One region of the Marinobacter bohaiensis genome, then DNA from elsewhere that is predicted to be linked to it. Evidence: riboswitches for the same ligand, from Rfam matches in the RefSeq annotation. Region 1 holds a riboswitch; each other region holds the start of a gene.
The links. A riboswitch is a leader RNA that binds a small molecule or an ion and turns the genes downstream of it on or off. The one in region 1 is predicted to bind cobalamin.

Region 2: linked by a shared signal. The riboswitch ahead of DKK67_RS20385 (ribonucleoside-diphosphate reductase subunit alpha) and the one ahead of DKK67_RS18850 (TonB-dependent receptor domain-containing protein) in region 1 are both predicted to bind cobalamin.
Region 3: linked by a shared signal. The riboswitch ahead of DKK67_RS09345 (CbtB domain-containing protein) and the one ahead of DKK67_RS18850 (TonB-dependent receptor domain-containing protein) in region 1 are both predicted to bind cobalamin.
Region 4: linked by a shared signal. The riboswitch ahead of DKK67_RS13555 (ABC transporter substrate-binding protein) and the one ahead of DKK67_RS18850 (TonB-dependent receptor domain-containing protein) in region 1 are both predicted to bind cobalamin.

The regions. Positions count from the first base shown of each region.
Region 1 covers NZ_QGEH01000005.1:141,673-144,528, reverse strand. The annotation lists gene DKK67_RS18865 (FecCD family ABC transporter permease) at 1-14, shown strand, start outside; gene DKK67_RS18860 (ABC transporter ATP-binding protein) at 14-808, shown strand; gene DKK67_RS18855 (hypothetical protein) at 831-1,193, opposite strand; cobalamin riboswitch at 1,507-1,694, shown strand; gene DKK67_RS18850 (TonB-dependent receptor domain-containing protein) at 1,823-2,856, shown strand, end outside.
Region 2 covers NZ_QGEH01000007.1:39,031-41,886, forward strand. The annotation lists gene DKK67_RS20385 (ribonucleoside-diphosphate reductase subunit alpha) at 1-1,645, opposite strand, end outside; cobalamin riboswitch at 1,780-1,960, opposite strand; gene DKK67_RS20390 (DUF3047 domain-containing protein) at 2,088-2,801, shown strand; gene DKK67_RS20395 (universal stress protein) at 2,849-2,856, opposite strand, start outside.
Region 3 covers NZ_QGEH01000001.1:2,098,197-2,101,052, forward strand. The annotation lists gene DKK67_RS09335 (cobyric acid synthase) at 1-771, shown strand, start outside; gene bluB (5,6-dimethylbenzimidazole synthase) at 768-1,484, shown strand; cobalamin riboswitch at 1,532-1,740, shown strand; gene DKK67_RS09345 (CbtB domain-containing protein) at 1,773-1,958, shown strand; gene DKK67_RS09350 (CbtA family protein) at 2,055-2,840, shown strand; partial or broken gene DKK67_RS21805 (ATP-binding protein) at 2,821-2,856, shown strand, end outside.
Region 4 covers NZ_QGEH01000002.1:177,306-180,161, forward strand. The annotation lists gene DKK67_RS13545 (putative bifunctional diguanylate cyclase/phosphodiesterase) at 1-143, opposite strand, end outside; gene DKK67_RS13550 (heme NO-binding domain-containing protein) at 136-699, opposite strand; cobalamin riboswitch at 885-1,098, shown strand; gene DKK67_RS13555 (ABC transporter substrate-binding protein) at 1,251-2,321, shown strand; gene DKK67_RS13560 (FecCD family ABC transporter permease) at 2,318-2,856, shown strand, end outside.

The DNA.
Region 1 (2,856 bases):
GGGGGACCCGCTGATGCCCTCCTTGCAGTTGGACGGCCTGACTTTTGGTCGTGGCGACCGGGCCCTGGCGGAGCCGCTTGATCTGCAGGCCGAAGGCGGCGAAGTCTGGGCCATCCTGGGGGAGAACGGTGTCGGCAAATCCTCGCTGCTGCTGACTCTGGCTGGTCTGCTGCCGGTGTTGGCGGGACGGGTGTTTGTCGATGGCGTGGACATCCGGCGCTGCCCGCGCAAAGTGCTGGCGCGTCGCGTTGGTCTGTTGCTGCAGCAGTCGCCGATGGATTTTCCGTTTACCGTAACCGAAGCCGTAGGGGCCGGCCGTTACGCGCACCGACCGGGCTGGCAGGCGCTGGGAGCGAATGATCAGGTCATCATCCGCCAGGCGTTGGCGAGCTGTGGGCTGGAAGGTCTGGCGGAGGCTCGGGTCGACCGCCTGTCCGGCGGCGAACAGCGCCGGGTGGCCATGGCAACCCTGCTGACCCAGGCCCCCGGCGTCCTGTTGCTGGACGAGCCGGTGAACCACCTGGATCTCCGCCACCAGGCGGAACTGATGGCAACCCTGTGTGCGCTGGCGCGGGAGCAGCGGCGGTTAGTGGTCATGACCGTTCACGACATCAACCTGGCGGCACGCTACGCCGACCGGGTCCTGTTACTGTATCCCGACGGTCACCACGATGCCGGTTCGGCGTCTGAAATGCTGTCGTCGGAGCGCCTGCAGCGGGTCTACAGCTATCCGGTCGAGCGGGTCGGCGAGGGCGGGGACAGCTTCTGGCGGCCCGCGCCGCGATGGACTCCCGACCCGGTGGATTGAACGCGCCGTCGGCGTGCCGCGATCAGGCGGGCACTTCCATTTTGCGGCCCCGGTAGGTGATGGTGCGGGTCTTGCTGCTGCTGGCCGGTTCCTCTTTCTTGGCCGCCGCGGCCGGCTCCGCCAACTCCTGGCCGCGGTAATTGCGCGGCTTGTCGTCGTCCTGCTCGGCCAGATCCGGAACCTGTTTCTTGAGCTCTTCCCAGGCATTGTTCAGGTGGCTGGAGCGGGACTGCCTGGCGTAGGACGCCAACTGGTCCTCCAGGTCGTTGTCGGTCAGGTGAAGCTTAACGCCGAATTCCGCCAGGATCAGTCGGCGGCACTGGTGGACGAGTTTGAGGAGTCCGCGATCCAGTAGCCAACTGCGTTCTGCTGCTAGCGTCGTCATTGTCGTACCTCATTTCAAAGCGCTCTTGCGTCTGGACGGTCCCGAGCCTGTGGGGGGATCAGAGCGTGCGCGTTATCGACCCTGAATATTAAGCTAAAAATGTGCCTATCGTTAAAATCCTGAAATAAAAGGCGAAAACATCAGCTTTGCACGGAGTTGCGCACCGCCATGACGCATCACGGGTTCTGTCTGCACCGTTGTGGTGAGTTCGGCGGGCGTGCAGGGGAATGAGAAAATCCGGGAAAATGCGTTGACCCGGTGAGCCAGTCCTCCTAAAGTCCCGGCAAGTTCGGTGACGCCTGCGTCACCGGCGTCAATTGGCAGGCGGTGCTCGCACGGCGAGTGAAACGGGAAACTGGTGCAAACCCAGTGCTGCCCCCGCAACGGTAAATTCCTCTGCAGCAGCAAGGCCACTGGACCTCCGGTCCGGGAAGGCGCTGCCGGCCCCCGATCCCCGGGGAAGGAATGAGTCCGGAGACCGGCCACCTGCTTCCCGGCAGGGATCTCTCTGATCCTGGCCGGTGCATGCGGTGCTGCGGAGGGCGTCACCGGTGGTTGCCCATCCCGTAACCGCGCGTCCTCCGTCCACCGGCTTCGACTGAACCGGATGCGAACCCAGGACGCTCTCTGTGAACAAGCCCTTTTCCCTGGCCGCCGGCCTGATGACCGGCTGTCTTGCCGCCCCGCTCAACGCGGATATCCTCAATCCCCTTGTGGTGACCGCGACCCGGACCGCGCAAACGGCCGACGAGGTGAACGCCTCGGTGACGGTCATCAGCCGGCAGGACATCCAGCGCAGCACGGCCAGCAGCATCGAGGACCTGTTGCGCGGTGTTCCCGGCGTGACCGTGTCCCAGAGTGGTGGTGCCGGCAAGCAGTCCAGCGTGTTCATGCGGGGTTCGAACTCCGATCACGTGCTGGTGCTGGTGGACGGCCTGAAAGTCGGCGGTGCAACGGCGGGCACGGCCCAGTTGGAAAACATTCCCCTGGCGCTGGTGGATCGCATCGAAGTGGTGCGTGGTCCGCGCTCCAGCCTCTACGGCTCCGAGGCCATCGGTGGGGTGATCCAGATCTTCACGCGCCGGGGCACGCCGGAGCCGGAAGCCATTTCGGAAGTCAGCGCCGGTACCGAGGGCACCTCGCGCCTGACCCAGCACTTCTCGGGCCGCACCGGCGATACGGCCTACAGTCTGTCGGCGTCGATGTATGAGACCGACGGTGTGGATTCCCAGCCGGTCAGCAACCAGCGCGATGACGACGGTTTCGAGAGCCAGTCGTTCAGCGCCAGCGTGGATCAGCGCGTCAATGATCGGTTGTCGCTCGGCCTCAACGCGATGCACGCCCAGGGCGAGAACGATTACGACAGCGTTTTCGGTACAGCCGATCAGCGCTACTGGAACGAGTTCGTGCAGCAGTCCGGGCGGGTTTTCGCCGATTTTGCCGCCAGCGACGATGTCACCCTGCACGCCCAGATCGGCTACGGGCGCGAGGACAACGACAACTTCATCGACCAGGCGGATTACTTCGACTATGAAACCCGGCGCCGCCAGTACCTGGTTCAATCCGATGCCTACCTCACTGGCCACCAGTTGCTGACCGTGGGCGTCGAGCGGGTTGAAGAGCGGGTGGAGGCCTCGACGGCCTACACGGAAGACGCTCGCTA
Region 2 (2,856 bases), on a different contig from region 1:
AGGGATCCTTGAAGGTGATCCAGGGGTGACCGGTCTCGAACAGCACAGTCAGCATCTTGCGCCAGAGCTGCTTGGCGGAAATCTTCTTGGATAGCTTGATCTCGCCGCGCTCGGCCATGGCCTCGTATGCCTCGTAGCGTGCGCGGAATGCGTTGCCGTAGAGGTCGTGCAGGTCGCCCACATCGCTGGGGGAGAACAGGGTCCAGTCGGCGTCGGCGCGCATGCGCTCGATCAGCAAGTCCGGTACCCAGTTGGCGGTGTTCATGTCGTGGGTGCGGCGACGCTCGTCGCCGGTGTTCTTGCGCAGTTCCAGGAACTCCTCGATGTCCAGGTGCCAGCTTTCCAGGTAAGCGCAGACCGCGCCCTTGCGCTTGCCGCCCTGGTTGACCGCCACGGCGGTGTCGTTGACCACTTTCAGGAACGGCACGACGCCCTGGCTGCGGCCGTTGGTGCCCTTGATATGGGAGCCCAGCGAACGCACCGGCGTCCAGTCGTTGCCCAGGCCGCCGGCCCACTTGGACAGCAGCGCGTTGTCCTTGATGGCGCCGTAGATGCCTTCCAGGTCGTCGGACACGGTGGTCAGGTAGCAGGAGGACAGCTGCGAGTGCCGGGTGCCACTGTTGAACAGCGTCGGCGTGGAAGCCATGTAGTCGAACGACGACAGCAGATCGTAGAACTCGATGGCGCGGGCGTTGCGGTCGTCCTCGCGCAAAGCCAGGCCCATGGCGACACGCATGAAGAAGACCTGCGGCAGCTCCAGGCGCTTGTCCTCGAAATGGACGAAGTAGCGGTCGTACAGGGTCTGCAGGCCGAGGAAGCCGAACTGCCGGTCGCGCTCGGGTTTGATTTCAGCGCCCAGGCGCTCCAGGTCGAACTCGCCCAGGGCCGGGTCCAGCAGCTCACGCTCGATCCCGAAACCGATGAAACTGGACAGCGCCTGTGGATAAACCTCGGCCAGGGTCTGATCGAGCGGCAGGGACAGGGCCTGACCGGCCTCCAGACGCAGCTGTTCCAGCAGCAGGCGGGCGGTGACGGCACTGTAGTCCGGCTCCTGCTCGATGCGCCCGCGGGCGGTCATGACCAGGGCGTTGAGCACGTCTTTCTCGGGAATGCCGTCGTAGAGGTTGCGCACGGCGTCTTCCACCACGCTTTCGGCGTCCACCGCGTCCAGTCCGGCGCAGGCCTGCTCCACCTGATGTTTCATCAGGCCCACGTCCAGCGGCACGGTCTGGCCGTTGGCCAGGGAGACCGTCAGGGTGGGATGGGCTTCCACCGGCGCCTGGGTGGCACGTTCCTGGGCGTGGGCTTCGCGGTACAGCACGTAGGCCCGGGCCACCTTCTGTTCCTCGGCGCGCATCAGGGCCAGTTCCACCTGATCCTGAATGTCTTCGATGTGCACGGTGCCGCCAGCCTGCAGGCGCCGGCTCAAAGCCTGGATGACCTGACGGCTGACGCGGCGAACGCTGTCGTGGATACGGGCGGAACCGGCGGCTTTCTCGCCTTCCACGGCGAGGAACGCCTTGGTGATGGCGACACTGATCTTGCTGGCATCGAAATCGACCAACTGGCCGTTTCGCTTGATGACTCGGAGGGCCAGGGTCTGTTCCTGGGCATCGGTTGGAGCGGCAGCAGCGCTGGGCATCATGATTCTCCTGGGTACGCGTGGTCAAAAAACTTACCTTCGCGTACGCAGGACGGCAGACCTCCACGGAGGGTGGAGTCGCATTGCCGTTTGCTGCTCACCCTGAGTCGCGAAGGTGCAGTCGCGTGGTCCCATTGGTGGGGCCACACCTCCCTGGCAGGTCTTCGGACTCAGGGGTCTGAACCGTTCCGGTTCGCCTCGCGTAACGACTTCCCAGCAGATGCCAGTGTCATCGTGTCACGCTCGTGCCCCAATACCGCTGCGCGTCAGTTCCGGATTCTCACCGGATTCCCGGACACCAGAGGTTGTGGATAACGGCGCTGTGCAGCCGGGAGCGCCTTACGACTCCCGGTTGGCAGTGCGCTGGTTAACGATAAACCACTAGATCTGGTGTCTAACCAAGGATAAGAGCACTATATAGATGAAGCCTGACAGGAACAAGCCAATGTTGATACGAATGGCCACATCCCTACTGGCGGCGGCGCTGGCGCTGCAGAGCGTTCCGGCCACCGCCGAGTCGCTGACGCCCTTCTCCACCCTGCAGACCCTGGACGACGGCTGGACCCCGCTGACCTTCCCCGATATCGATACCCACACCCGCTACCGACTGGTCGACGACCAGGGTACCCAAGTGCTGCGCGCGGACACCGACGGCGGCGCCTCGGGACTGATTCACCGGGTCGACATCGAGCCCGGTGAAAAGCTGGTGCTGCACTGGCGCTGGAAAGTGGACGGCGTTTACGCAAAGGGGGACGCACGCCGCAAGGACGGTGACGACTATCCGGCCCGGATCTACGTGGCGTTTGCCTTCGAACCGGACAAGGCGGGTTTTTTCGAGCGGGCCAAACGCAAAGCGGTGGAGTTGGTTCACGGCGACGCCCTGCCCGGCAGCGCGCTCAACTACATCTGGGCCAACCGCCTGCCCCGGGGCGAATCCGTGCCCAACCCGTTCAGTGAGGAAACGCGGATGATCGCGGTGCAGAGCGGATCGGACCATGCGGGACAGTGGATGGAGGAGAGCCGGGATCTGGTGGCGGACTACCGCGCCGCCTTCGGCGAGGATCCGCCGCGCATAACCGGCATTGCCGTGATGACGGACGGCGACAATACCGGCTCGGCCGCCACAGCCTACTACGGGGACATCCGGCTCTCACGCTGACAGGATAGGCGCCGGCATGAGAACCCAACAGAGTAAGCGACCACTTACTATCGGA
Region 3 (2,856 bases), on a different contig from region 1:
AGCGTTAACCTGACCTCCGTCGCCGGCACGGGACAGCTCAGGGTGGTGATTCCACGTCTGCCGCGCATGAGCAACCACAACGATTTCGACCCGCTGCGCCTGCACCCGGGCGTCGACCTGAGCTTCGTCGGGGAGGGCGAAGCCATCCCGCCGGCGGACGTGATCATTCTGCCCGGCAGCAAAAGCACGCGCTCCGACCTGGCCTGGCTGAAAGCACGGGGCTGGCCCGAGGCGATCCGCCGGCATCTGCGCTACGGCGGGCATGTGTTCGGCATCTGCGGCGGCTTCCAGATGCTGGGCGAGTGGGTTGCCGATCCCGACGGCCTGGAGGGGGAGCCGGGCAACAGCGAAGGGCTGGGCCTGCTGCCGCTGAACACCCGGATGGTGGCCGGCAAACAGCTGCGCGAGGTGTCGGGCGAGCTGCGGCTGCCGGACGGGGACGATATGGCCCCGCTGAGCGGCTATGAAATGCACAACGGCGTGACCACCGGCGCCGCGCTGGAGCGCCCGATTCTCAACCTGGACGGTCGCCCCGACGGCGCCGTCAGCGACGATGGCCAGATCATGGGCACCTACGTGCACGGGCTGTTCGACCGGCCTGAGGCCTGCGATGCCCTGCTGGCCGCCTGGGGGCTGCGTGGTGAGGCCGCGGCGGTGGATTACCAGCAGCACCGGCTTGCCCAGCTCGATCGCCTCGCCGACCATCTCGACCAGCAACTGGACACTGACAGACTCCGGCACTGGCTGGGTCTGCCCAAGGAAACTGAATGACCGATTCCGCCAACGACTTCACCGACGCCGAGCGCCAGGGGCTGTATCGCGCCATTTTTGAGCGCCGCGATGTGCGCTCCCAGTTTCTACCCGATCCGATACCGCCCGGGGTGCTGGGGCGGCTCATTGAAGCGGCCCACCACGCGCCGTCAGTGGGCTTTATGCAGCCCTGGGATTTCCTGGTGATCGAAAGCGCCGAGGTACGTCGCCGGGTGCTGGAGAACTTCGAGCAGGAGAACCAGCGGGCCGCTGACAATTACGAGGGCGAACGCCAGGGCACCTACCGCAGCCTCAAACTGCAGGGCATCCTCGACAGCCCGCTCAACCTCTGCATCACCTGCGATCGCAGCCGCGGCGGCCCCAAGGTGCTGGGGCGCAACAGTATCGTCGAAACCGACCTGTTCAGCACCTGCCTGGCGGTGCAGAACCTGTGGCTGGCGGCCCGCGCCGAAGGCATCGGCGTCGGCTGGGTCAGCATCCTCGACCAGGAGCGGTTGGCCGAGGTGCTGGCGTTGCCGGAGAACGTCTATCCGCTGGCGTATCTGTGTGTGGGGTATGTGAGCGAGTTTCTCGAGCAGCCCGAGCTGCAGGCCAGGGGCTGGCGTTCGCGTCTGCCTCTGGAGCAGCTGGTGCATCACGACGGCTGGCAAAAAGCGTTGCCGGATGGCCACCCGTTGGCCGACTGGCTGACCCACAGAACACCCCGAAAATAGGGCGGCCGGGCGCTCCCACATTGCGCCCGCCGGGGCGTTGAATTACGATATCCACCTCGAAGACGGGTGCCCCTGCCACAGGGGATAATCGGGAAGTATGGTGCGGCCTCAGGCCCATTCCATCGCTGCCCCCGCATCGGTAATAAACGCGTAGTCTGCAACAAACCACTGGCCAACGCCGGGAAGGTGCAGATGATGGCGCTCGGAAAGGCGCCCCGTTTTAAGCCCGAAGACCGGCCTGTCATTCCTGCGATCCACCAGTGGTGCGGCGGGCACCAAGGAGTTGATATGTCTGCGTTTTCCTCTTCCTCCAGCGAATCGGTTTCCGGTTCCCGGGTTTCATCGGCCGTCCAGCAGGGCGCTGTTGCGGTCTTCGGCGCGTTGATCCTTTACGCCGTTGGCTTCCTGCCGATGAGCGCGGCCCACAACGCCGCGCACGATACCCGGCACACGTTCGTTTTCCCCTGCCACTGAGCGCTGTCCGATCGTAGGCTATCCGTTCATGGATAGTCTTCCGCAGCGCCCGGCGTTGGCACAACGACCGTTCTATTTCCTGCTGGAGGGAAATCCATGTTCCGCTCATTGATACTCAGCGCCTGCGCTATTGGCGTTGTCGCCGGTCTGGCCATGACCGCGTTTCAATCCTTTGGCGTCACACCGATCATTCTCGCGGCCGAACAGTACGAGGTCAGCGAACCGGCCGAGCCGGAAAGCGCCCATCCGCATGAGGCGGCCGGCCATACTCACGAGCACGGCCAAGCGGGCGGCCATCACCACCACGGCGGTGACGAGTGGGCCCCGGCCGACGGCTTCGAGCGCACATTCTACTCGGCGGTTTCCAACATCTGCGCCGGTATCGGTTTCGCCGCGCTGCTGCTGGTGGTCATGAATCAGCTGCGTGAACGCGGCCGCATGACGCCCAACGCCAGTCGCGGGCTCCTGCTGGGGGCGCTCGGCTTTGTCGCAGTGTTCATGGCGCCGTCGCTTGGGCTGCCGCCGGAAGTGCCGGGTGCCCGTGCCGCCGCCCTGGAATCGCGCCAGCTTTGGTGGGTTGCCACGGTACTGCTGACCGTCGCCGGGCTCGGTATCCTCTTCCTGGCCGGCGGCTGGCAGCGCATCCTGGGTGTGCCGCTGTTGCTGGTGACGCACTTTTTCGTGCCCACCCACGAGGGCCCGATGTTCTCGCATCCCGATCCGGACGCCGTCACAGCGTTGAACGAGCTCCACCATCAATTCATCTGGGCAACCGGCCTCTCCAATCTGGCGTTCTGGCTCCTGATTGGCGTGCTGTGCGCGGTTACCCTCAATTACCTGTCACGGACAGGTCGCATCCATCATGAACAAGTTCCTGCCTGAGTTTCCGTTCTCGGCC
Region 4 (2,856 bases), on a different contig from region 1:
TTGGACAGTACCGACAGTTTCTGGATATCCAGGTCGTCGGAAGCCGAGTGGACGTGAAAGTCGAAGCGGCCGTCCACCGCCTGGCACAACTGGTCGGCAATGGCGTTGATCTCGTCGCGCAGGCGTTTTTCGGCGTCAGTCACCGGCGGCCTCCACCTGCAGGCAGAAACGGCACGCGGCGTCGCCGCGCTTGCGGCAGCGTTCCACCACGAACTGGCCGGTTTCGCCATACTCCTGCAACAAGCGCCGGAACAGCGCTTCATAGAGCCCGCACAGGCGATTCGGGGAACCGTAGGTGACCAGCAGGCGATCGCCCTGCTCCCGCACCGAAAACTTGTCCCGCACCCGGTCGCGCTCGTCTTCGTCGCGCAGGCCGGCGGCGAGGGTGGCGTGCACGGCCGGCTGGCGCTTGAGGAAATCCCGCGCCGAACCGGACACCTGATAGAACATGGGGAACATGCGCCGGGAAATGTTGATGAAATAGTCGGCGTAGAGCGCCCAGAGGGCCTCTTCGTCCAGCTGGAAATGGCTTTGGGCCGCCCGGATCAGACGCAGGCACTGCCCGTCGTCGTAGTCGGTGTCGATCCGGAAATCCTGGCCCGGGGCCAGTTCCGCCTTGGCCCGGACCTCTGCCAGGGCCTCCGGTCCGCCTTCGCTTTCCACCAGTTCCAGTAAGACTTTCTGGATCAATCCAATCATGCCTATCGATACTCTACCGTGCCGGGGCCGGGCAACGTCGGGTGGTTCCGGCCAGGCCCCCAGTCTAGGCGAACCTCCGGACCGATGCAGGGCCACTTTATAAGGTTTTACACTCACCTTTAGCCGCCATGACGGGCCGAAGCGCGTATTCAAGAGCGTCCCGACTTGCTCCGGCCCGCCAAGCTGTTTATGCTCCATCCGTCGGTTTCCTTCGGGAAGCACGGAGCATCGCAAGACGCTCCCGACCAGGGAATTCGCCGCGGCCCCGCCGCGAAACGAAACTGCCCCCGCAACTGTAGGCGGCGAGCCACGCCCATCCGCGCCACTGGGAATCCCCGGGAAGGCCGGGCGCAGCCACGACCCGTCAGTCAGGAGACCTGCCGACACGACGTTCACCCATCCGGGCGGGGTGCCCCGGGGTTCAGGAAGGACGATTCCCATCTCAGCGATCTGCCAGCCGACCCGACGCGTTTCCATCCCCCCGATTGCAACCTCAGCTAACTGTTATGTTATAACATAACCATATAGCGACAACGGAGATCGGGACTGACATGACTTCCCCTCAATCAGCAGGCCATCAAAACAGCCGTTTTCAACGGGCCGCAGACGCGACTCGACCGCTGCGCGGCTTACTTCTGGCGATAGCGGCCCTCTACACGCCGCTTGCAGCGGCCACCGACTACCCATTGACCCTGACCAACTGCGGCCGTGACATCGAATTCGACGCCGCCCCGCAGAGCACCGTCACCATCGGCCAGTCCGCCACCGAGATGCTCTACTCGCTGGGGCTGGGCAACAAAGTGTCCGCCACGTCGGTGTGGTTCAACCCGGTGCTGCCGGAATACAGGGCCCTCAACGACCAGATAGAGCGCATCGCCGACAACGACCCCAGCTTCGAAGCCGTGGTCAATCACAAGCCGGACCTGGTGGCGGTCCAGTACGAGTGGCACGTTGGCCCCACCGGCATCGTCGCCACTCGCGACCAGTTCCACGACCTGGGCATCAACACCTACATCCTGCCGGCGGACTGCGACACCAAGGACAACTCCACCGGCGGTGACGGCACCCGCGTCGCCGCGTTTTCAACGGATTCCGTCTACAAGGGGATCCACGAACTGGCGACCATCTACGACGTGGAAAACGCCGGCGACGAGCTGGTGGCCGACCTCAAAGCCCGCGAGAGCAAGGCTGTCGCGCGCGCCCGCGACCTGGATCTGCCGGACGACCTGTCCGCCGTGTTCTGGTTCTCCTCCGCCGACCTGGAAATCGATCCCTACGTCGCCGGCCGCCTGGGCGCACCGGGCTACATGATGGACAAACTGGGCATCCGCAACGTGATCGAGTCCGATGAGGAATGGCCCACCGTGGGCTGGGAGTCCATCGCCAAGGCCGACCCGGACATCATCGTCGTCGCCCGCATGGACCGTCGCCGCTTCCCCGCCGACGACGTGGAAAAGAAACTGGAGTTCCTGCGCACCGATCCCGTCGCCAGCCAGATGACCGCCGTCAAGGAAGGCCGCATCGTGCAGATGGATGCCCACGCCATGAGCGCCACCCTGCGCACCATCTTTGGCCTGGAAGCGCTGTCTGAATCCCTGGCGGAGATGACCTTCGACCGATGATCCGCGCCCTCGCGACGATCTGGCCACTGACGGCACCGCGCCTGCACTGGTTCTGGCTGGCGCCGACGGTACTGCTGACTGCGCTGGTCGCCGGTACCGCCATCGGCGAGACCCGGATTCCCATCGAGACCATCCTCAAGGTGCTCGCCAACCACCTGTGGGGAGCGGGCTACGCCGTGGACCGGATCGATGCCGGCATCATCTGGAGCTACCGGCTCAGCCGCGCCATCGTCGCCGCCTGCTGTGGCTCCGGCCTGGCGCTGGCCGGGGTGGTGCTGCAGGCGCTGCTGCGTAACGCCCTCGCCGACCCGTTCCTGATGGGCATCTCCGCCGGCGCTTCCACCGGCGCCGTGGCGGTCACGGTGATCGGCGTTGGCGCCGGAGCTGTCACCCTATCGGCGGGTGCCTTCGCCGGCGCCACCCTGGCGTTCGGGCTGGTGGTGATGCTGGCCCGGGCGGCCAGCGGTGGCAACGGCGGACGCGGCATCCAGACCGCCGGCGCCATCATCCTCGCCGGCATTGCCGGCTCCCAGTT